3 regions of the Solibacillus ferritrahens genome follow, and region 2 is predicted to be linked to each of the others. Evidence: riboswitches for the same ligand, from Rfam matches in the RefSeq annotation. Region 2 holds a riboswitch; each other region holds the start of a gene.

Region 1 (8,510 bases), on a different contig from region 2:
GTGGCGATCATCTATGTAACGATTAATTGGATTGTTACGGGTGAATATGCGCTCTTTATTTTAGTAGCAATTTTAGCTTCCTTTATCTTTTATCGTCACCGCGAGAATATTATACGCATTAAAAATGGAACTGAACCAAAAATTAAAGGTTTTTAACATGCAGGCTGAAGGTTTATACTTCAGCCTTTTTTGTTTCGTTTTAGCAGGCGCGGGTTTTGTAAGTTTTTTTCATTTCCTGCATAATGACAATAGAGGTGAATTGTATGGAAATTAAATTAACTGAAAAAGCAGTCGAATGGTTTAAAGAAGAAATGGAAATAGAACATGGAGACTATATTCGCTTTTATGCACGCTATGGGGGCTCATCTCCCTTTCATGAAGGATTTTCGTTAGGAATGACACGTGAGCAGCCCCATGAAATAGGGATTGAAACCATTATAGAGAATGTACACTTCTTTATTGAAAAATCCGATGAATGGTTTTTTAGTAACCATCATCTAATTGTAGACGTCGATGAAACAACTGATGAACTTAGCTATTCATATGAAAAATAGCCTTCAAAAAGTTATAATATTTTAAATATATTGTAAATCCGTTTTTCATCCTTGTAATCGATATAATGTGTAAAGATATTGATTACAAGAAGAGGGATTACAATTGAAAGTGAAACAAGGATTTTATTGGCGCTGCCTATTTTTTATCGCAGGGATTATCGTTTTGTCACTAGGTGTTGCCTTAACGATTAAAGGACAAACAATCGGTGTAGGTTCATGGGACGTGCTCCATATAGGACTTTATAAAAATCTCGGTTTAACAATCGGGGCTTGGTCCATCATTATAGGGTTAATTATTTTAGCGATTGACTCTATGTTATCAAAAAGACTACCAAAAATAGGTACCTATTTAGATATGTTTTTAACGGGGATTTTTATTGATATCTTTTTGTATGTGCTACCTAATGCACACAACCTTTTGGAGCAAACTTTATCGTTTGTAGTAGGTATAGTGCTACTAGGTATTGGTTGTGGTATGTACATGGTGGCTAACCTCGGTGTTGGACCACGTGATACTTTAATGCTGTTATTAGTCCGTCGCCTAGGCTGGAGCGTGAACCGTGCACGTACGACAATGGAAGTATCAGTTGCTGTTGTAGGCTTCATTTTAGGCGGTCCTGTTGGTATAGGGACAGTATTTATGGCATTCGGCTTAGGACCGGTTGTTCAATGGGCCCTAAAATGGAATGAAAAGCTGTTTTACCGTGCAGCAGGTGTAGAAAGTGCCGTAATTTAAAATGAGAAGAAAGCGAACATAGTAGGTTTGCTTTCTTTTTTTTATTAACAATTGTTACAATATTCAAAAAATACTTCCGTAATTAAAATAAATCCCGCATAGTAGTAATTGGAGGTGTTTTTTAATGATACAGATTGAAAATGTCCAACTATACCGGAATGAAAAAGTAATTTTGAATAATTTAAGCTGGCATGTACAAAAAGGACAGCATTGGGCCATTTTAGGCTTGAATGGTTCAGGAAAAACAACCTTGTTAAAAGTAATCAACGGCTATATTTGGCCAAACAAAGGTAAAGTGCAAGTACTGGGTGAAACTTTCGGCAATACATATATCCCTACCCTACGGACACGCATCGGCTGGGCAAGCAATGCAATGATTGATAGCTTCAACTGGCAGGATAATGCAATCGAAATTGTGCTCAGCGGAAAATTCGGTGCGCTCCGTCTATTTAATGACGTGTCCAACGAGGAGATTGAGCAGGCACTATCCTTTATGAAACAGTTTCATTGTGATCATTTGGCAAATAAATCATTTGAGCATTTATCACAAGGTGAACGTCAACGTGTACAAATTGCACGTGCTTTAATGGCAGAACCAGAAATATTAATATTAGATGAGCCATGTGGCGGACTTGACCTTATAGAGCGGGAAAACTTACTACAAAAGATTGAGCAAATAGCCAAGTGCGATAACTGTCCTACACTTATTTATGTAACGCATCATGTAGAAGAGATTTTACCTTGTTTTAGCCATGTACTGTTAATGAAAGATGGTGAAAGCGTAGCTGCAGATACTCGCGAAGTCATATTGAATGAACAATTGCTGAGTGACTTTTTTGGCCGTGAAGTAAGTTTACAAATAGAACAAGAACGTGCATGGCTTGCAGTAAAATAAAAATGAGCCAGCAAGATATTCCCTTGCTGGCTTTTCTTATATGTGATATTCGATATTTTCCTCAACAAAATGCCATTCATAAGGTGTTTCTTGGTATACGTAATAGTTTAACCAGTTGTAGAATAACAGATGTGAATGGGCACGCCATACATTTTTAGGTGCATTTTGTGGGTCATTATTCGGGAAGTAATTAATCGGAACTTCCGTATTTTCCGGATCCTTTTCAATATCACGGAAATATTCGTCCGATAGAGTCGTCGCATCATACTCTAAATGGCCTGTAATCATGATATGCTTATTGTTTTTTGATTGGACGATAAATACACCGGCATCGTCCGAATAGCTAAGCAGACGCAAATCTGGGTGTGCACGGACTTCATCTATTGAGACAGATGTATGGCGTGAATGAGGTGCAACATATTCATCACTGAAGCCCCGTACTAAATCGACCGTTAAATCTGTTATCACATGCGAATAAACGCCGGAGCATTTTTTAGGCAGCTCAAACTTCCCGATACCGAAATGATGATACAGTGCAGCTTGTGCGCCCCAACATATATACATGATCGATGTAACATTTTGATCGGCCCAGTCCATCACATCGGTAATTTCCTTCCAATAGCCTACATCTTCAAATTGCATTTTCTCTACTGGTGCACCAGTGATAATAAGACCATCATATCGGCGGTGCTTAATCTCATCGAATGTTTGGTAGAACGTATCTAAATGTGATTTGGAAACGTTTTTGGATTCGTATGTAGCGGTATTTAAAAATGTAACATCTACCTGTAGTGGTGTGTTCCCTAGTAAGCGCAATAATTGGAGCTCGGTTTTTTCCTTTTCCGGCATTAAATTGAACACTAAAATATTCAAAGGTCGAATTTGCTGAGTTTTCGCACGATCTTCCTCCATAACGAAAATCTTCTCTCTTCTCAGCAGCTCACCGGCAGGTAAATGTTTCGGAATATTAATTGGCATTGCACTTTCCCCCTCTAATCTTTCTAAATAATCTTGGCTTAATAACGCAAAGCTTTTTCGAGCTTCTTTCCTTTCAAATAAATCATTGTAATAGCCGCAGGGGTTTGATCATTGGAGCATGTAATCGAATACTTGCCGAAAAAACACAAAAAACCCCTCATTCCAGCACAACAGAAATGAGAGGTTTATATACCCGTTCTTATCTGCCAAGGTCATTGCCTTGCTGGAAGTAGCACCTTTCTAGTTGTACTAGAGGTTGCTGAAGCATCTACGGGCACAGTTCCCTCCGCTTCTCTTGATAAGACTATTAAATTGACACTAGTGTAACACGGTAGTGTAAGTTTTGCAATAATTCAAAAAATATATATATTTACTCAGGATTTAAATGCTCTTTCTCATAATTAAATAAAATCGTTTCAAGCCTTTCATCCCATGCACCTGTTAACGTATTATACACACGCATAAAGTGGCGGTTTTCCTTTTGATCCATAAGCGAAAAACATAGAACCGGAATATCATTAATTTGAATTGATTCGGTCGATATAACTTTTGTAATAAAAGTTGGGACCTCCTGTTCTGCCAATGGTTGTTCGCTTAACTGTCGCTGAATAAATTCAATCAGCATCGATTCTTCAATCGCTTCAATTTCCTCGTTTTCAATCGTCGGAAACGGTTCAGGAAACTCCTCTAAATCAGAGAACTCCTCTAGGTCCCCTTCCAGCAGCTGTTCATGAATCGGGCTATATTGTACAAAATGACTTGTTTGCTCAAGCTCCTCTTCAAAAATACCCGATTCAAGCTGCGCCATTCCTTTTGCCGTAAGTGTGAACACTTCATTTTCTTTTTCAATCATGCCCATTCGTAACATTTTATTCGTTAAATCATGGATAAATAACGGTTCAACTAATAAAATTTCCGCTAAAAGCTCGACATTATTCAGCTTCGCCTTCTGAAATGAAATTAGCATCATCTTCATTAAAATATCCATCGCATTCCTCATAACAGGATGATAGTGCACTTCCAACGTATGAATGGGAATGGCGTATTGCATCTGCTTTTGAATTTCGATGTTTGGATTTTCGTTAAGTTCTTTTTGTAATTGTCCGGTTATGCTGTTTAAATCCACTGTATACACCTTTCCTTACATTGCAAAATAGCCACTTTGCTCTTTTACTGTATTTAATACATGGGAATACATATCGCGTGTTTTCGCATGTTTTGGACGCTGTGTAAACATATCGGTACTGCCGATCATAATAAGCAGTTCACGTGCGCGGGATAATGCTACATTTAGACGGCGATAATCTTTGGCAAACCCAATTTCTCCGCGCTCATGGTCATGATTACGCACCATACTGACGATAATGACATCCATCTCCATCCCCTGGAACTTATCGACCGAGCCTGTGCGGATGTGTAGATGCGGTAAGCTTAGTTCCTGTTCGATGAGACGATTTATGCGTCTTACTTGCTCGGCATAAAACGAAATGACCCCAACAGATTTCTGAGCACCTTGCGGGATTAATCCTTCCGCTTTTGCTTTTTCAGTCGCTTCATTCATTTCCAGTAATTGCTGTTTAATCTGATCAAGCTCCGCTACATTGAATAAGCTTGACCCTTCTTTTACACGCTGTTCAAAATACGGCTTTTCATTCGGAATATCCAGCCACATTAAATGATTTTTCCGCGTAATTTTAGAAGTTTGCAGGAAGTGATCACGTACAGCATCCGAATCTTCCAAACCACATTGCAGGCTTTCCTGTTCATTTTCATAAAACGGTGTGATAGTTGACATAATATTTTTATGCATACGATATTGAAGAGCAAGCATAGTTTTATTTTGAGTTGGTAAGTTATTATAAAGGCGTTCGAATAAAGATTCTTCCAGTAATTTTTCAAGTTCACGTTTTTCCTCAAAAGTCGTACTTTCTTTTACAACTTGCTCCAATGTTTCTTCAAACGTTGCATCCCCTACAAGTGGCGGTAATTGATGATGATCTCCTACTAATATGATCTTTGAGCCCTTTAACATCGGTAAAAGTAGTTCAGGTGGCGTCGCCTTAGATACTTCATCAATAATGACAACATCAAAAGTTGGATAGTTGTCCATAAACTCTTTATTTGCCGACGCTACACATGTCGTGCCAATGACATTCGCATGCTTCACATATAATTTTCTGATTTCATCTAAATCGTGCGCATTCGCATTTTTCAGTAAGCCATACCACTCGTTTTGAAGCTCGGCTGTGACGGGCAGTAAATCGATTTTCACTTGTAATGTTGCAATTTGCGCTGTGAAATGCTCAATTTTTTCGTTTACAGCTACAATAGCTTGTTCTGGATTTAGCTTCGTTAATTGTTCAAGCTCTGTACGGCGTTTTTCGAGTTGCACGCCTTCACTGTTGATTTCTTTAAAGCGTGTAGTCATGTCTTCAACAGTGGCAGTGCCAAGTGCAATTTGTTCATCCAGTACCGCAAGTTCTTCTGCTTTTTTACTGTGCTGAAGCTCTAATCTTTCTCGATTTTGGCGCTGTGTTTCAAATTTCATTTGCTCTAGCTCGTTTGTAGCGAGCAAATCTTCAAGTTCATCCGTTGTATGGCTAACGACGATTGATGGATCTACATTTCCTTTTACGGAATCAATTTGAGTTTGAGTTGCAGCAGCTTCTTCCTGTAATTTTTGAAGGACCTGTGCTTTTTCGTCATTTTGCTCCTTGAACTGAAGCGTTATTTCTTCTTTTAGCTTTTCAAAAATAAGTACAGTTTCACGAATCGAATCCATATACTTATTGTTCAGCTGATCAATATATTGCATGCGCAAATGGATACCTTGGATAGAGCGTGTCCCGTTTTGTGCATTAACTTTTCGGTCGCGGAATGCCATGCTTAGTTTTGTTAAAAATTCCTGTACCTCTTCAAGTGAATAATGATGATTCATTTCCAATTGATCTGGCGTCACATGAATGCCCAGTGCTGTTTCACTGTAATTCAGTGCTTTTTCAAGCCGCTCTTTTACATCCTTTATAGGCTTATATTGCTCCATTTGGGGCTGGATACGCTCAAGAGCAGTAAGTAATCGATCCATTGCATAGTTGCGGCGAATATTATATTCAGTCATGAATGCTTCAATTTCATAAACTTTTTTCAAAGAGGCTATTTTGTCGACTATCTTTCCATATTCCGAAGTTTCATTCGCACGTTCGATTTTTAATTGAATCCCTTCATACTGTTGCTCATAACGATGAAGAAGCGACTTGTATTTACTTTGTGCAATTTGCTTTTCATAGTCTATTTTCGCTTCACTTAACTTTTGCTGCTGTTCTGTAAGCTGTACAACAGTCATTCCATCTGCTAATTGCTGTTCGAAGTTTGCGACTGTTTCAGCTGTTGTACTTTGCGCTGTTTGTAGTTTTTCGAGTTTACGTTCATTTTCCTCAAGTTCTTTCTTGCATAACGTCAACTCTTTTTTTAATGCACTAATTTTTTCCGCCAATACATGGAGTTCAGCTTTCGCCGCTTCTTTTTGCTGGATTTGCTTTTCAAGTTCTAGCTTTTGTTCATTTAGCGCTTGAATTTCCTTTTGTGCATGTTCAATTTCTTCATTTAAAAGCTGTTCTTTTTTTGTATGCAATGAAATTTCATGACCGATCGCGTTAAACGTTTGCTCCTGCCAATACGCTGCTACATTTTCTTCAATAAACTTTTTGCCTTCTTCTTCAATACTTTCTGTACGTCCATAACGAAGAATTCGAATATCCTTATTCGACAATAGACGACTTAACGCATTATCTACAGCTAAGTTTGATTGGGAGGCGACGAGAGTTTTTAATCCGGCTTTGGCGTTTTGGTAGCAAATTTCCGAAATTACCGTTGTTTTACCGGTACCGGGTGGGCCTTGAATGACATATAAATCTTCTGCACTCATTGCCCCTTCAACTGCCTGTTGCTGATAAATATTTAACTGATTATGAAAATCGATTGATAGAGGCTGTTTCCGCTCTGCAATCGTTGGTTTGTCTTCAAATAAAATTGTTTCCAAATTGGCATTGGCCGCTAATCCTTCTTTTAACCGCTCAAAACCTTTTAATAAGCGCTTAAGCTGTGATTTTGTCGCAGCATTAGAAAATTCAACATCCTCTGATAGAAAATTAAGTTCATTTCTGCGGGCCAAGTTACTGTAATAAGGTTTTAAAGCAATTTCAACTGTATTTTCATTTCGACGAACCTTTGCGACGTCTCCAATTTCCTGTACATAACCGCGTAGTCGGGCACTTAAGCCTTCAATCTGCTTCCAATGTTTATTATCCAGATTTGAAATACGTAATGTCATATGTGTAAAGTCAGCATCATATGTAACGGCTGAAAAACGGGCATGTATATCTTCAATATCTGCATTTTTATTTAAAACTTTTAAATAGCCTTCCCAGCTACTAATTCTTTTATTTACGTAGTCAAAGCGTTCCTGTGCTATTGGTAGCTCAGCAATGGCCTGTAAAAACGGCGCTTGGTATGTATGCCCACTAATACGTGAAGCGACAAAATGAATTTTCATCATTGCGCGGCGATTCGTTACGACTGGTGTACCTTTACCACGTGAACGGAAGCTTTTTGCAACGAGACCATTCTTTTGATCAAACACACAGTCCATAATGACAACACGATCATCAAACTTACTTTTCAGCTTTAAATTTTTTTCATTATCAAAATAAATCGTAATATGTGTTTGATCATCTTCCACAGAAACTTTTTCAATTGCGACGACAAAATATTGCTGTAAATTAAAAAAGGCGTGTTCATCAGGAACATGCTCCTTCATCGCTTCCCGCGCAGTATTTGTAAGTAAAATATGGCAGCGAGTTTGCACATTCGCTATTGTTTTTGATGACATGAACACACCTCCCTTATCATTTAATCATAACCTTTATTATATCAATATTGTGGGCGCACGTGCAAAAATATTATATAGCTGTATTTCGCCTTTACAGCATATTTTTAGTAAGAGCAATTGTATAAAGGGTGTCATGTGACCATTTGCTTAACTATTCTTACCAGTTATATTTTTATTTTAAATTTCATATTTATTAAAGGTTTAACCATATACTTAACGAATTTTATAATGGGAGAAATTTTACTAAGCCTGAGGGGGTGAATAATGATGTATGAATACAAATTTATTCAAATTGAATTAAAGCAAGGATTAATGAAGGCAACGGCAAAAGAGGATTACCGTGAAATTGTAAATGAAGAGGCAAAAAATGGCTGGAGACTCGTTCAAATTTTTGCACCAAGTGTTGTCGGTTACGGGTCTGCAGAGAACTTTGAGTTGATTTTTGAAAAAGAAATTAAC
Region 2 (8,510 bases):
ATCTGTCGTAACATGGGCTGGCGTCTCTGATGCAACAGCAACATATTGGGATCGTATCGATATGCGTCGTGGATTAAAAAGAATAGTGGGGGGGACTCCAAATAAAGTACCAGAAAACTATGAAAGCCGTACGCCATTATACAAAATTGAAAACGTTCAATCACCACTATTGATTATACATGGAGCTGAAGATCAACATGTCAAAATTGAACATGCCTATCAATTGGAGCGATATATGAAAGGCGAAGGGAAACAAGTTGAGACATGGTATTCATCTAGGCTGAAACATCATTACCCACCGAAGCTGAATAGAGAAACAGTGAAAAAAATCTGTGAATGGATGAAACAACAGTAATTCAAAAAAGGGATGCAGTGTGAAAATACACTACATCCCTTTTACTATGATATATTTTTAAGTTTGACGTCGTAGTATTAGTGCAGACTACATCGTCAAACAATATGTCGAGCTAATCATTAGTAATTTATACTAATGGACCGCCTTTTTTCACGATAGCTTCATCAACATCGGCAAATTTCGTGAAGTTGTTTTTAAATAGCTCTGCAAGTTCAGTAGCCTTTTTGTCGTATGCAGCAGTATCAGCCCATGCAGCACGAGGATTTAATACGCTAGAAGGTACTCCTTCAATAGCTACTGGAATATTTAAACCGAATACTCCATCTTGTGTTGTTTCAATATTGTCTAATTCACCGTTAATGGCAGCGCGTACCATTGTACGAGTATAGGCAAGTTTCATACGGTTACCAACACCGTATTCTCCTCCTGTCCAACCTGTGTTTACTAAGAACACTTGTGAACCATGCTCGTCAATTTTCTTACCTAACTGATCTGCATAGACTGTTGCAGGAAGTGGAAGGAATGGTGAACCGAAGCATGTAGAGAATACTGGTTCTGGCTCAGTAACACCACGTTCTGTACCTGCTAATTTTGAAGTGAAGCCACTTAAGAAGTGGTACATCGCTTGCTCTTTCGTTAATTTTGAAATAGGAGGCAATACGCCAAACGCATCAGCTGTTAAGAAGACAATTGTGTTTGGATGACCTGCTACTGATGGTAATACGATGTTATCAATGTAATCGATTGGGTATGCAACACGAGTATTTTCTGTTAAAGAACCATCATCATAATCACAAATACGTGATTCTGAATCAACCGCTACATTTTCCAATACAGAACCGAAGCGAATTGCATTGTAAATTTCTGGTTCATTTTCAGCGGAGAGGTTAATTGTTTTTGCGTAACATCCACCCTCAATGTTGAAAACACCATTATCAGACCAACCGTGTTCATCATCCCCAATTAATTTGCGGTCGCAATCAGCCGATAAAGTTGTTTTACCAGTACCTGATAGACCGAAGAATAATGAAACGTCGCCTTTTTCGCCAACGTTAGCAGAGCAGTGCATTGGGAAAATACCTTGTTCTGGTAATAAGTAGTTCATAATCCCGAAAATTGATTTTTTCATTTCGCCAGCGTATTCAGTACCACCGATTAAGATGATTTTCTTTTCAAGAGATGTTATAATAAATGTTTCCGAACCAGTTCCATCTACTTCTGGATCTGCTTTAAAGTTTGGAGCAGAAACAATTGTAAAGTCAGAGACATGTGCAGCTAATTCTTCTGCTGTAGGACGGATGAATAATTGATGACAAAATAGGTTATGCCAAGCATATTCGTTAATTACTTTAATCGATAATTGAGAGTCTTTGTCAGCACCCGCAAAACCGTTGAATACAAATAATTCATCGCGTTCTTTTAGGTAGTTTACAACTTTGACATAAAGCTTATCAAATACTTCTGAAGAGATAGGACGGTTAACTTTACCCCAATCTATTTTATCTTTAGAGTTCTCTTCTTCAACGATATATTTATCTTTAGGTGAGCGACCAGTATATTTACCTGTTTCAGCACGTAAAGCGCCTTCAACAGTTAACATTGCTTCTCCACGTGATGTAGCTTTTTCAACTAATTGTGGAACAGATAATTGAGTTTTGATGTTTTCCCCGTTTAAAAGTTCTTTCAGCTCGTTAGCAATTTCTACCGAATTCATCTATTAAATACCATCCTTTTTTATAGTATTCCCTTATAGTAGGGGAGTTGTTTATTAATTCAAAAATAGTATAACACATTGAAGGATATAATCTATACTAATTATGAATTATTTTTTGTGGAATTTTTAACTGTTTAAAATCGGACAAAATTTATTGACAGCCTTTATTTTTTTAGGTAGGATGTGTAATTGAACGGATACTCTTATCCCGAGCTGGTGGAGGGGCAGGTCCCTATGAAACCCGGCAACCTGTGCATATTATATGCGTGTTGGTGCCAACCTGATGCAAGGGCAAAATTACCCTTGAACGATAAGAGTGAAAGGTAACGAAGCATATATATCCTTTCCTCACGCGTGATGAACGCGGCTAATGAGTGAAAGGATTTTTTTGTTTAATATGAATTGTATATAAATAAGAAATGACCTTTCAAAACCTCGTGTCAAAGCAATTAAGCTTGACGTTTATCGTGTCTCGCCTTGCAGTAAAATATACTGCTCTAGAGACTTGATTGGTAAAACCATTTTCTACTCTGAAAAGTAGGATTTACTTTATCGAAAATATAAGCGGGCATGGGTAATGAGTACCGTATCGTTTTCGTTTTAAAATATAAAACAATTGCCAAAGTGAATTAGGAGGAAATGACATGAAAAATCGTCGACTGTTTACATCAGAAAGTGTAACGGAAGGACATCCAGATAAAATTTGCGATCAAATTTCGGATGCCATTTTAGACGCCATTTTAGCAGCAGATCCAAATGCACGTGTAGCTTGTGAAACTACGGTAACAACAGGCTTAGTATTAGTATCTGGTGAAATTACAACTACTACTTATGTAGATATGAAAGGGATTATCCGTGATACTGTAGCAGAGATTGGCTATACACGCGGGAAATATGGTTTTGATGCAGAGAACTTAGCTGTACTAGTTGCAGTTGGTGAACAATCACCGGATATTGCACAAGGTGTAGACCAAGCGTTAGAAGCACGTGAAGGTTCAATGACGGATGATGAGTTAGAATCAATCGGTGCTGGAGACCAAGGTTTAATGTTTGGTTACGCTTGCAATGAAACGCCTGAACTTATGCCTATGCCTATTTCTTTAGCACATAAATTGGCGCGTCGTTTAACGGAAGTACGTAAAACAGGAGAATTAACGTATTTACGTCCAGATGGTAAAACACAAGTTACTATCGAATATGATGAAAATAATATACCGGTCCGTGTTGATACAATCGTTATTTCCACACAGCATGATGAAGAAGCAACATTAGAACAAATCCAAAAAGATATTAAAGAACATGTAATTAAACCAGTTGTTCCTACTGAATTATTAGATGAAGCAACTAAATATTTCATTAATCCAACAGGTCGTTTCGTAATCGGTGGTCCAAAAGGTGATGCTGGTCTTACAGGTCGTAAAATCATCGTAGATACGTATGGTGGTTACGCACGTCACGGCGGTGGTGCATTCTCTGGTAAAGATGCAACGAAAGTAGACCGCTCTGCAGCATATGCAGCGCGTTATGTTGCAAAAAATATCGTTGCGGCAGGATTAGCGGATCGTGCAGAAGTTCAACTGGCTTATGCAATCGGTGTTGCGCAGCCAGTATCAATTGCAGTAGATACATTCGGCACTGGTAAAGTAGAATCTGCCAAAATCGTAGAATGGGTACGTGAGCTATTTGATTTACGCCCGGCAGGAATTATTAAAATGCTGGATTTACGTCGACCAATCTATAAACAAACAGCAGCATACGGACATTTCGGACGTACAGACATTGATGTACCATGGGAAAATACAGATAAAGCGGCTGAACTTAAAGAAAAAGCCGGACTTTAAAGAGGAAAGGAGCGTTCAGTCAAATGGACGGCTCCTTTTCTATTATTATGGAAAATAATATACTTCCTTCATTTATATGGTAGGTGAGTTGAAAGATAGCGAAATGTCATTTCTGTAGTGATTTATAGTATTGTCCCTTCGCTACGTATTCATTAATTATGCGATCCATATCTGCCCGGTCCTCTGCATTTACTTCACGTACAACTTTTGCTGGGCGCCCCATAGCAAGAGAATTGGGAGGAATCACTTTTCCAGGTGGTACGAGACTGCCTGCACCAATAAATGCTCCTTCACCTATTTCTGCACCATCCAAAATGATGGAACCCATACCGATTAAAGCGCGTTCTCTTATTGTACAGCTATGTAATGTTACTTGATGACCTACTGTTACTTCATCTTCAATAATGAGCGGATAGGCAGGGCTTTGGTGAAGACAACTTAAATCCTGAATACTAACTCGATCTCCAATAATTGTTTTATTCACATCACCACGTATCACTGTATTAAACCATATGGAAGTATTTTCCCCTATTGTCACATCGCCAGTAATTGTTGCATAATCAGCAATAAAGGCAGTTGGGTGAATATTTGGTGATTTATCTTTATAAGGGTATATCATGTTCAATTCCTCTTTTCTTTTATAGAATGTATTATAGCTATTGTAATCGTATCAAATCACTATTAATTTTCAATTATCATCTTTTAACTTTATATAATAAATTATAGCAGACTGTTTTATGTAAGGAGGATTGACCATGTGGAAATGGGAAACAGAGCATCAACCAAAAGCCGTAGTCGTTATTCTACATAGTGCATATGAACAGCATCGGTGGTACGCATGGTTAATCGAAAAATTTCGGAGTGCTCGCTTCCATGTAGTAATGGGGGATTTGCCTGGGCATGGTGAGCAAGGAAAGTATGCAAGATATCATGACGAAAATTTTGAAGAATACTATAATTATACAAAAGTGTTATTAAAGGTTGCTCTAGAATATAATTTGCCTCTTTTTATTGTAGGTAATGGATTAGGCGCATCTATTGCAGCGTACGTGCTGCAGAAAAATAAAATAGAATGCGCAGGTGTTGTCCTTACATCACCGTGGCTTCATTTTAAATTAGCGCCTGGGAAACTATCCAATGCATTATCAAGCTTTAGTGCTATAACATCGAATGTGAAATTAAAACATGAATTGAGCATACAATATTTCACCCGTAATACAGATGTATTGATGGAGTTAAAGGAGCAGTTACCATTAAATAGTATGGTGACTGTTAAATGGTATCGGGAATGGCAGCAAATGACACGAATAATCCGTGATCCTGAAAATAAATTCCCTGATATTCCACTGTTACTAATGACTGGGGAAAATGATAAAATAACGGACATTAGTACTTCTAAAAAATGGATGATGGAACAAAAACTTTCAGAATTTCACTATAAACAATGGAATGGATGCCTGCATAGCTTGTTTTTTGAAGTGGAACGTGAAGAAGTTTTCCGGTACACAATTGATTTTATTAATAATGTCTTAAGAGACCTTGGATATATTGTAGAATAATAAAAAATCTAACAAAAGTCGAATTTTGTTAGGTTTTTTTTTAATTTTAGCAAAAAAATATATCGAAATTTTAGAATATTTGTAATATACTAAATTTCTAATTAATACAATAGTTCAACAAGGGGGTAAAATATGGATTTTATTAATGATTTTGTAGGATGGGCCAATAATATATTATGGGGTCCTGTAATGATTTACGGTATTTTAGTCGTAGGTTTGTTCTTTTCAATCCTGACAAAATTTGCTCAAGTCCGGTTAATTGGGGACATGTTCAAGTTAATGTTTAAAGGAGAAAAATCAGAGGCAGGTGTATCTTCGTTCCAGGCATTATCCATTGCTTTGTCTGGTCGTGTCGGTACAGGTAATATCGTTGGTACAGCTACAGCCATCGCGTTCGGTGGTCCTGGTGCGGTATTCTGGATGTGGGTTACTGCATTTATTGGAGCATCAACAGCCTATATGGAATCGACTTTAGCGCAAATCTACAAAGAAAAGAAAGATGGTCAATATCGTGGTGGACCTGCATTCTATATTGAAAAGACAACAGGTATTCGTGCCTTAGGTATTATTTTTGCCATTGCGATGATTGCATCTGTTGCATTTTTAATGCCGGGTGTTCAGGCAAATGCGATTGCCGGCGCGGTAGATAATGCATTTGGAATTGAACCTTGGATCACTGGTTTAGTTACAATTCTTTTGTTGGCGGTTATTATTTTCGGCGGTGTTAAGCGTATTGCAAATGCTGCGCAAATTTTAGTTCCATTTATGGCATTAGCTTATTTATTGGTAGCGGGTATTATTATTATTATGAATATTACAGCTGTGCCTGATGTATTTGCTTTAATTTTCCGTAGTGCCTTTGCGACAGATGCTGTATTCGGCGGGATGATCGGGAGTGCAATTTTCTGGGGTGTAAAACGAGCGATTTACTCAAACGAAGCTGGTCAAGGTACAGGGGCACATCCTGCTGCCGCAGCAGAAGTATCACATCCAGTAAAACAAGGTCTTGTTCAAGCAGCATCAGTTTATATTGATACACTATTAGTATGTTCTGCAACAGCATTAATGATTTTATTCATGGGTACATACAACGTACATGACGGTAGCCAAGACGGTCCATTAATCGAAGCAAAAATGGATGAGACAATTACTTATTCAGGCTTTACTCAAGCAGCAGTAAATGACGCGTTCCCATCTTTAAATAACTTCGGATCTGGATTTGTAGCGATTTCATTGTTCTTCTTTGCTTTCACTACATTAATGGCATACTATTACATTGCGGAAACAAATGTTTCGTATATGCTAAATGGGAATGCCAGAAGGATAGGAATTTTCTTAATGAAATTCGTATTATTGGCTTCAGCATTTTACGGCACTGTTAAAACATCGGATTTAGCTTGGGCATTCGGTGACGTAGGGCTAGGGTTAACGGTTTGGATTAACGTCATCATGCTATTATTCATCATGAAACCGGCTCTTATAGCTTTAAAAGACTATGAGCAGCAGAAAAAAGAAGGTAAAGACCCAGTATTTGATCCAATAAAACTCGGAATTAAAAACGCGGATTTCTGGGAGACATATAAGAAGCAAGATAAATAGAATAAAAGGAGCAGCCTATAATAGGTTGCTCCTTTTAATATGCGAAGAACTTTTTGAATGGACCAGTTATTTGGAATCTCTTTTTTGCGAGTAAAAATATAATTGTAATGCATCAAATTGTTCTTTTGAAAAATCTTTTTGTCCTCGAATATATTTTTCATATAAATTATAATAACAAATAGTTAAATACTCGTCGTTATGATGATCTTTAAAGGGTGTGTAATTCGGGGGAATTGTTATATCTGTAAAATAGCGCTCCATTTTATCAATCGTACGAATTGTAATATTACGGACCAGCATTTCTTTAAGTACAATTTGTGTGTAAATATATAGATCTTCTTTTGGATAGTCATATACATAATTAATAAGTATATGGCGGTCTTCCTTAGCAAATATACTATTCAATTCCCGCCATTGGGCAAGCAACTGGCTTTTTGGGATAAATGGGATGAGCTCGGTGTGCCATAAACGCATATAATTCACCTCTTTACTAGATAAAAAAGAGCTAAGAAAACTTAGCCCTCTTTCGGAAATTCTTTTACTTTTTCTAATGCAATAATAAATGGTGGGTCATTTTTTTGATTCATAAATTCATAGCGTAAAACATGAACATGCTTTTGGGATAAATTACTGACAAATTCAATTACTTCATTACGCTCATCTTTGCCGCCCTCATGTCCATAATATACAACTAATACAATAACTCCGCCAACTTTCAATAATGTTAAAAGGCTTTCGATTGCTTGGATTGTAGTATCAGGTCGAGTAATAATCTCATGATTGCTGCCAGGCAAGTAGCCTAGATTAAAGATAGCTGCAGCAACAGGTTTATTTATATATTTGGCTACATTTTCATGCCCGTCCTTTAATACAATTGCCCGGTGCTCAAGTGCATTGTCTAGTAGACGGTGTAGTGTGGCATCAACCGCTTCCTTTTGCACATCAAACGCATACACATAGCCATTATCACCTACAAGATTTGCTAAAAAAAGTGTATCATGTCCATTGCCTGCTGTAGCGTCGACCGCAATTTCACCTTCTGAAACTGATTTTTTCAATAAAGTTTGAGCATATTGAATAACACGTTCTAATATCATTTTGCAATTTCCGCCTTATAGTACTTTCCTTGATAAGAGCCACGTCTTTCCAACTCTGCATCTATGCCATTAAGTACTTCCCATTTGTTTACAGACCACATCGGACCAATCATTAAATCAATTGGACCATCACCAGTTATGCGGTGGACAATCATTTCAGGTGGAAGAATTTCAAGCTGATCTGCTACAAGCTGAACATATGCATCTTTTTCCATAAACTCCAGCATGCCTTTTTCGTATTGCTTCACGAGCGGCGTTCCTTTTAAAAGATGTAGAAGATGAATTTTAATGCCCTGTACATCAAGTTTTGCCACTTCACGAGCTGTTTCCATCATCATATCGTAA
Region 3 (8,510 bases), on a different contig from region 2:
TAAACAAATATCAATTACATGCGCCCCATTCTTCACTTGCGCACGTGCAATTTCCGCTGCTTCCTCAAACTTCCCGTCAACAATCAAGTTTTTAAATTTACGCGAACCAATTACGTTTGTTCGCTCTCCGATAAATAACGGACGCATCGATTCATCATATTGCAAAGGCTCAATACCCGATACGACATGTCCATGTGTAATGGCTTTCGGCTCGCGTGGTTTATGGCCTTCTACTGCTTTTCGAATTGCTGCAATATGCGCAGGTGTCGTCCCGCAACATCCGCCGACAATGTTTAGCCAGCCTTTTTCTGCGAAACCTTTCAATTTTTTGGATAATGAATCCGGCGTTTCATGATAACAACCTTCCTCATCCGGTAAACCGGCATTTGGGTAACAACTAATATAACCAGTCGAAAGCTCTGCCAACGAACGAATATGATCGGTCATAAATTCCGGACCTGTCGCACAGTTTAATCCGACAGACAATGGTTTAATATGTTCAATCGAGATATAAAATGCCTCAATTGATTGTCCAGCAAGCGTTGTTCCCATTGGCTCAATTGTCCCTGAAATCATAACTGGCAGCTCTTTACCAAGCTCCTCAAATGCCCGGTGGATTGCAATCGTCCCCGCTTTCACATTAAGCATATCTTGAGAAGTTTCAAGCAAAATTAAATCTGCCCCTGCTTCAGTTAATGCTTTTGCTTGGATATAAAAGTTTTCTTCTAGCTCTTCAAATGTAATACCGCCTGTTACCGACAATGTTTTTGTCGTAGGGCCGATTGCACCTGCGACAAAACGTGGCCATTCTGCTGTTGAAAATTCTTTCGCAGCTTGTAATGCGATTTTGACTGCATTCTTATTAATTTCAACTGCCTTATCTCCTAAATCATACTCATTTAAAACGAGCGGTGTACCTCCAAACGTATTTGTACAAATAATGTCTGCCCCTGCAGCTAAGTATTCGCGGTGAATCTTACCTAATACATCAGGTCTTGTCAGCACCAGGTTTTCATTACAACCGTCTAATTCTTCTCCACCAAAGTCTTCATATGTTAAATTTTCTGCCTGAAGCATCGTCCCCATGGCACCATCGATGATTAAGATTCTTTTTTGTAATTGCTCATGAATTGGGTGATTATACATTTGACTGAACTCCTTTACTTTCCACATCATATTGTTTTACATATTCCATTAATTCCAGTGTCATTTCATAACGTAAGAACGGGGTAATTAAATAAATCCCATTAAAGTATTTGCACGCTGTATCGAGCAATTCTTTCGCAATGGCAATGCCTTCTGCTGTAGCTGCATCTTTATCGTCCCCACAGGCTGCCATACGAGCAAGTACTTCATCAGATAGTTTAATCCCCGGCACTTCATGGTGTAAAAACTCTGCACTGCGTGATGAGGTAAGCGGCATAATTCCAATATAAATCGGCGTATCCAAATGCTTCGTCGCCTCATAAATTTCGATTATTTTTTCTTTCGTATAAACCGGCTGCGAAATGAAATAATCGGCACCATGTTCAATTTTCTTCTCTAAACGGGCTACTGCACGGTCCAGTACACGCACATTCGGATTAAATGCAGCGGCCACAGAAAAATCGGCTTGTTTTCTTAACGATTTCCCTGTAAATGAACCACCTTTATTTAACTGCTTAATTAACGAAATTAGCTCCATTGAAGACACATCATATACACTCGTTGCACCCGGGAAGTCTCCAACTTTCGTCGGGTCTCCTGTTATGACAAGAATATCATGTAGCTCCAAAGCATTCAGTCCCATTAAATGCGATTGAAGACCAATTAAATTACGGTCACGACATGTTAAATGCGGCAATGAACGAATACCATGTTCCTTCAAAATAGCCGCCATCGCAATATTGCTTATACGGGGTGAAGCAAGCGAATTATCGGCCATCATAATAACGTCCGCCCCTGCGTTCGCCAATTGTTTTGCCCCTTCAACAAAGCCTTCAATTTCAAGATGTCGTGGTGTATCAAGCTCCACAATAACAGAACGCTCACGTTTTGCTTTTTCATGAAGCGGTTCCTGCTTTCGAGGTTCTGCAATACGAACAAATTGCGTATGGCCATGCTTTTCCTCTTTTGTTTCAACTGGCGTTAAATTTGCTAAATATTTTTTTACTGCTGCTATATGCTTCGGCGTAGTCCCACAACAACCACCAATTAAACGCACCCCTTGGTTTACAAGCTCTACAGCTGCACGTGCAAAATAATCGGTTTCTGATTCATATACAACACGCCCATCTTCTATATCTAAAAGAGAAGCATTTGGGTATGCCGATAGAAAGGCGGTTTTAGGTAGATTTACCCCTTCAAAAGCCTGAATTGTATGAAATGGCCCTAAACGGCAATTGCTTCCAACAATATCTGCACCTACTCGTTCAAGGTCTTGTAGTGCTTCGTTTAATGTCATTTGATTTTGAAGTACACCTGGCTCCTGCATCGTTACTTGTGCAATAATCGGTAAATCGGTCATTGAACGTAATAGATGGACACAATGCGATAATTCTTCAAAATCGTAATACGTTTCCAGTAAGAATCCATCCGGTTCACCAGCTAGTAATACTTCCACTTGCTCTTGAAAGGCAGCTAAGATTTCATCTAATGTTGCATCACTTTTTCGAATCCCTCGAATGCCACCGATTGTTGCCAGAACATACTGTCCCCCCGGAGCAGCTGCTCGCTTCGCAATCTTCAGCGCAGCTTCGTTAAATTCCTTTACACGACTTTCAAAACCATATCGAGCTAACTTAATCGCATTCGCTCCATATGTATTTGTTTGAATAATGTCTGCACCTACAGCAATATATTCACTATGAATTTTCTCGATAATTTCAGGCCGTGCAATATTCATTTCCTCATGGCAGTAATCCAACCCATAGGAATAAAGTAAAGTTCCAATTGCTCCATCCGCCGTTAAAACGCGTGTTTTTAAATCTTGTAGTAAACCCATTGCTTCCACTCCATCATTCACAGTATTTTCAGTATATTTTTAATACAAAAAAGCCTTCTTTCATTAAGCAAAAGAAGGCTTGATAGTTGTCAGTCGTCAACTTAATCCCTTCTCATCTTCTGGCAATCGCCACTGGATTTAGCACCTGACATAATGTTGGTTGCTGAAGTTTCAACGGGCCAGTCCCTCAACTTCTCTCGATAAGAAATTATATGAATTTTTCTAAAATTTAAAATTAAAAATTATTTAAGTAATCATATCGTTATCTAAATAAGACGTCAATACCCTTTAGCCGAATAAAGTATTTCTTTACATAATTCGTGTAATAATTTGTTCCGCCGTTTTTTTACCATTTTGAATACATGCACCAATCCCTACCCCAAAGTAGGAACATCCAGCTAAAAGCAGATTCGGGTAGTGCACTTGTAAATAATCTACAACTTTTGATAACGCTTCATTATGCGCTAAATCATAACGGGGCATCTGATTGATCCATTTCGTAACATTTACGACGGTCGGTTTCGCTTCAATACCCAAACTTAATCGGATATCCTCCATTGCGACTTTCTTCAACTCTTCATCAGGCATTGCTACCAGCTCTTCATATCGCGGATTAATGTTTTTATAAAATAAACGAACGAGCAGATTCCCTTCTGCTGACGTATGCTTCCATTTACGACTTGTCCATGTAGATGCATTGCATACTAAATCACTATTATGGGAGACAATAAAACCTGTACCGTCTGCTGGTAAAACATTGTCCGGTACATCAAAGCCAACATACATCGTTAAAGCAGATGCCGTTGTAAACTTTTCAAGCTGTACATCCAAATTGTCGTCTTGCAATACAGTACGTACTGTATCATTTGGTACGGCAAGAACAACGATATCCGCTATAATCGTTTCGTTTTCTAAAACGACTTCATACTGTCTGCCTACTTTTCGTATTAGCTCTGTTGCGGTCCTTTTTATGAATTCCACTTCTGGCAACTGCTCTTCAAGACGGTCAATTAATGTAGATAAACCCTTTCGAAAAGAAATAAACTTCTTATCTGCTGCTTTTTCAAACTGCTCGCGATTTGCTTCAAAACCATTCATAATCGACCCATAATTATTTTTATAATCTACTAAATAAGGTAACGTTGACGCTAAGCTCAGCTGATATAAATCACCTGAATAAACCCCTGCCAATACAGGAGCAATTTGTTTTTGCACAATTTCTTCACCTAAAAAATATTCTAAAAATGAACCAATTGAACTTTCCTTTGTAAAATCTTTATTTGGAATTTCAATATCCTGTAATGCCCTTTTCTTTCCTTCTTCTGAAATTAACGTGCTCGACATAAGTGATTCCACACTCATCGGAATGCCGAATGTTGACCCTGCGGGAATAGCATGCAGCTCATTATTAGTATGAATGTAAGAAATGCCTGTTTCGTTATAAACAAGCTCCGATTCAAAGTTAAGCTCTTTCACTAGCTCTAGCACATTGGGATGACGCGCTACAATGGAATCCGCACCGGTTTCCATAATAAATCCCTCTTCATACTCTGAATGTATTTTTCCGCCTAAATACTGATTTTTCTCTATTAATACTAACCGCGCTTCAATATTCTTTTCATGCATTTGATTTTTTAAATAGTGCATCGTACATAATCCAGTAATCCCGCCACCTACAACTACTACTGTTTTCATGTTGTTCTCTCCTATTTCGTTCACTTTTTCTTCTCTTAGTATAATCGTTTTCACCAGAGATATGGACAGGCAGATAAAACAATTTTCAAAATTTAAAGTCATCGCTTATAATTTCAAATTAAAAAGCTATGCAAAAAGGAAGAACCTTTCGCATAGCTTTCTTTTAAGTTATTCTAAGTCGTGCGAAATTTGCGCCAATGAATCTGCAGAATTTGTTACTAAATCAAAGGCACCCGCAAGTTCTACTATAACGTCTCCAATTAGCCCCACCTCTTGCTCGACTAAATCATTTTGCTTTTTCGTCTCAACCATTGAATTAACAATAGCATTAAACTGAACTTCAGTAGATTTCATACTTTCTTCCCCGATAAGTATCGCTGCTTTTATTTCCTGCAATGATTCGAGTAGCTTTGTCGTTCGGATATCTGTATTTTGCAACAGTCCCTCTACATTTATTGCTGAATTTTTCGTCTGCTCCGATAGTTTCCGCACTTCCCCGGCTACAACACCAAAGCCTTTACCAGCTTCTCCAGCACGGGCTGCTTCTATCGCTGCATTTAGCGCCAATAAATTAGTTTGATTCGCAATGTTTGTTACTATACCCATCGTGGATTCCATCTCTTTTGATATGTCAGCTAGTTTATCTATTTCTGACGAAATCGTTGCTACTGATTGATTGATTGCAGTCATACTCTCTGATTGATGCTGAACTTGAGCTTTCCCTTGATTTGCCTGTTCTGTAGCCACCGATGAAATATCACTCGCTTTTTTCGAATGGGATACAATGACCATGGATTGTGCACTCAGTTGTTGGAACGATGCATTTGTTTGCTCAGACATTGTCGCTAAATTAGAGGAAGATTCAATAATAGCATTTCCTATTTTACGTTTTTCCTCTACTAGCTTTTCTTCCTTTCTTTCCACTACTGCTTCATATTCTTCTAAAACAACTTGCTGCTCTAGGTTTAATATTTTCGATATGGCTGCAAGCGTAAGAAAACGTTGCTCGTCGTTCTTAATATTTACATTTACTAAATGAATAAAATCTATTAATAGGTTTGAAAAGGCCGTCATATACCATTTCGTTTTTAATCCAATATGTACATGGATACGCGCAATTTTTTTTCGTTTCTCAAAGTACGTATCGTCAATAATTCCACTAAACATTTCGCAAATATGGGTTTTCAAAGTACCTTTCAAACGGTCAACTGAGCTATGTTTATTAATTATTTCAACCAAACTATTTTCCAGACCTAGTTTTTTATAAAAGTTATCTACAATATGTTCGATGTTATTATCAACATACGGTTTCATTACTTTCAAGTATTTTAAATCTTCTTTTGTTAAGCCTAACATTTGAATTTGTGTCCTTAATTCCTCATCAGATACATACGCTAACATTACCTCATTATGTATTGATAAATCTTCCTGATTCTCTATATCCTTTTTTTTAAAAAACATATGTTTCCATCCTCACCCTATTGGTATTTCCTTTTGTATACTATGTAATTGGAAACAATGTAAATGTATAAATTCCCTTGTTACTTAAAAGTAAAACCAAAGCCTCAATTTAAAATAGTACCGCTTGTTATCTTGTATAATTTAGCAAATTGTTACAATAAAAGCAATCCTACTAATTAATTTTTAATAGGATTGCTTCTCATTTCCATTTTGATGGAGCAGGTTATTCTTATTTAAAAGATAGTTGCTGTGTCAGGGAAATAATTTCCGCTTCTAGCGATGCTGAACGCTTATCAAAATAACGTATGCGCTCTATACTACGATTTTCGATATGTTTATTGGAATCCAACATATTAATAACATCACAAGTGAATAGCTTTAGCGTTCGAAAACCTGATTCAATCTTCCTGACCTCTTTGCCAAATGTTAAAGCGGTGTTATCTTTAGTTTTACCTTTTTTAATTTCGATAATATTTTTATTAATGAGATGATCAATCTCATTATAACGATCTGTTTGTTTATAGGTCATCATTTGGATTCGTTGATTGTATTTGATGACATCTTTATTTTCTAATCCAGTTTGGACATATTCTCTTAAATATTCAACAATTGTACAAAGCGTTGTTAAACTTTCACGTTGCTCCAATAGAATTTGCTGTAATTTTTGAATAACATCTTCACTGTCATTAGAAGAGATATGCGGTACTGCAAACATAAACATAAAAATTCCCCTCCTTATCACTTTCCCCTATTGATTACATTCCCAAATTTATTAGGAAACTAAACATACAAATTACTATGAAATATGATTAATTTTCATCAAATCCTTTAAAGCTTTCAAGGCTTTCCAATTTTTCACGCCACTTAGCAGCTTCTTTAAGATTTATTTGTTCGTAATAGATTACTATTCTTTTAGTAGCTTCTCTATCGCCCAGCATACTAGCCTGCTTGTAATAAGTCATTGCTCTGTCTACATCCTGAATAACACCATGACCATGCTCATAACAGTAACCTAAGTTATAAATCGCATCGACATGGTAATGCTCGCTCGCTTTTCTAAACCACTCGATTGCTTCTTTATCGTTCTGTTGTTGACCAAGTTCCCCTGAATAGAAAATCATACCAAGGCGATATTTAGCCTCTGCATATTGAAGATCGGCACTGCGTTTATAATATTCCAAAGCTAGTGATGCATTGCATTGGGTACCCAAACCTTGCTCATACATAATTCCCAACGTATACATCGCTTCTGGTACACCATGTTTCGCTGCTTTTTCAAACCAAAGGAACGCTTTTTTTTCGTCCACTTCTGTAGCTTCCCCATTGAAGTACATATCAGCTAAATTATTCATCGCATCGCGGTGACCTAAATTTGCTGCGTCTTTATACAATGAGAATGCTTGCTGTTCACTGCCTTTTCCACCAAGTCCTTCAATATAACAATTCGCCAGCTCATACATCGCCTCTGAATTTTTATGTTCACTGACTGTAGTAAGTAAATTGTACATTTCCTCAAAAAATCCATACTGTTTATATAATAAAGCAACATTGATCATTGCTTTTTCCATACCCTTTTCCGCTAATTCGAACTCCTCAAGCCATAGCTCTATATTATCTAATCCTTGTTGCTTAAACCATCCAAAAAATTCAGTACGCTTGTCCATCATTTCAAACTTCCCTTTGCTGAAAATAATTTAATAAATATTGTCTGAATTCAACAACAGCAGGTGGTAGATAGCGATTTTTTGCCCAAGAAACACCAACGGAACGATAGCACGGCGGATCAACCTTTAGCCTTTTTACTTTGTAATGGTCAAGCCCCTTAATATTTGGAATAAGGGAAATACCCATCCCAGCTCCAACAAATCCTGCCACTGTATGCATTTCTTCAGCAGCAAATGTTGTATTAAGCTCAATCCCCGCATCTAAAAAAAATTCATCCACTAACTGTCGCAGCGAGTTGCCTTTTTTTATCGCAATAAATGGTTCATTTTTTACTTCATCGAGCTTTACCGATTCTTGCATAGCTAATGGATGTGTTGTCGGAACAATTACGAAAAGTTCCTCAACAAACAATTCTTCTGTTTCTATTTCAATTACCTTTGATTCTATTTTTTGAGATAGGCACAAATCAATGGCCCCTTCTTCCAACCTTTTCATTAAATTTAGTGAAGTAGCCTGCGTCAAAGAAAAATGCATATTCGGAAATGCCGCGCTCGTTGAAGCGATTAATTCAGGAACTACTTCCATACCGAGTGTATGAATAAAACCAAACGACACTTCTCCTGAACCTGGCTTAATAATATCTTCAAATTCCTCTTTAATACGATCATATTCATCTAAAATCACATTTACACTTTGCAAAAAAAGT

The links. A riboswitch is a leader RNA that binds a small molecule or an ion and turns the genes downstream of it on or off. The one in region 2 is predicted to bind S-adenosylmethionine.
Region 1: another riboswitch for S-adenosylmethionine. It lies ahead of metA (homoserine O-acetyltransferase MetA); the one in region 2 lies ahead of metK (methionine adenosyltransferase).
Region 3: another riboswitch for S-adenosylmethionine. It lies ahead of SNE38_RS16750 (bifunctional homocysteine S-methyltransferase/methylenetetrahydrofolate reductase); the one in region 2 lies ahead of metK (methionine adenosyltransferase).

The regions. Positions count from the first base shown of each region.
Region 1 is NZ_JAXCLE010000012.1:17,582-26,091, reverse strand. Features, by position in the region: gene plsY (glycerol-3-phosphate 1-O-acyltransferase PlsY) at 1-156, shown strand, start outside; gene SNE38_RS12565 (HesB/YadR/YfhF family protein) at 264-554, shown strand; gene SNE38_RS12560 (YczE/YyaS/YitT family protein) at 664-1,290, shown strand; gene SNE38_RS12555 (ABC transporter ATP-binding protein) at 1,415-2,185, shown strand; gene metA (homoserine O-acetyltransferase MetA) at 2,222-3,163, opposite strand; SAM riboswitch class I at 3,360-3,468, opposite strand; gene SNE38_RS12545 (nucleoside-diphosphate sugar epimerase) at 3,534-4,289, opposite strand; gene SNE38_RS12540 (AAA domain-containing protein) at 4,305-8,051, opposite strand; gene SNE38_RS12535 (DUF4177 domain-containing protein) at 8,319-8,510, shown strand, end outside.
Region 2 is NZ_JAXCLE010000025.1:28,127-36,636, reverse strand. Features, by position in the region: gene SNE38_RS17450 (alpha/beta hydrolase family protein) at 1-355, shown strand, start outside; gene pckA (phosphoenolpyruvate carboxykinase (ATP)) at 483-2,069, opposite strand; SAM riboswitch class I at 2,270-2,386, shown strand; gene metK (methionine adenosyltransferase) at 2,714-3,910, shown strand; gene SNE38_RS17435 (gamma carbonic anhydrase) at 4,017-4,529, opposite strand; gene SNE38_RS17430 (alpha/beta hydrolase) at 4,666-5,469, shown strand; gene SNE38_RS17425 (alanine/glycine:cation symporter family protein) at 5,602-7,068, shown strand; gene SNE38_RS17420 (pyrimidine dimer DNA glycosylase/endonuclease V) at 7,135-7,542, opposite strand; gene SNE38_RS17415 (tRNA (mnm(5)s(2)U34)-methyltransferase) at 7,584-8,165, opposite strand; gene SNE38_RS17410 (TIGR01212 family radical SAM protein) at 8,162-8,510, opposite strand, start outside.
Region 3 is NZ_JAXCLE010000022.1:15,153-23,662, reverse strand. Features, by position in the region: gene metH (methionine synthase) at 1-1,146, opposite strand, end outside; gene SNE38_RS16750 (bifunctional homocysteine S-methyltransferase/methylenetetrahydrofolate reductase) at 1,139-2,983, opposite strand; SAM riboswitch class I at 3,093-3,190, opposite strand; gene hemG (protoporphyrinogen oxidase) at 3,293-4,678, opposite strand; gene SNE38_RS16740 (globin-coupled sensor protein) at 4,847-6,139, opposite strand; gene SNE38_RS16735 (chemotaxis protein) at 6,369-6,854, opposite strand; gene SNE38_RS16730 (tetratricopeptide repeat protein) at 6,949-7,806, opposite strand; gene SNE38_RS16725 (LysR family transcriptional regulator) at 7,808-8,510, opposite strand, start outside.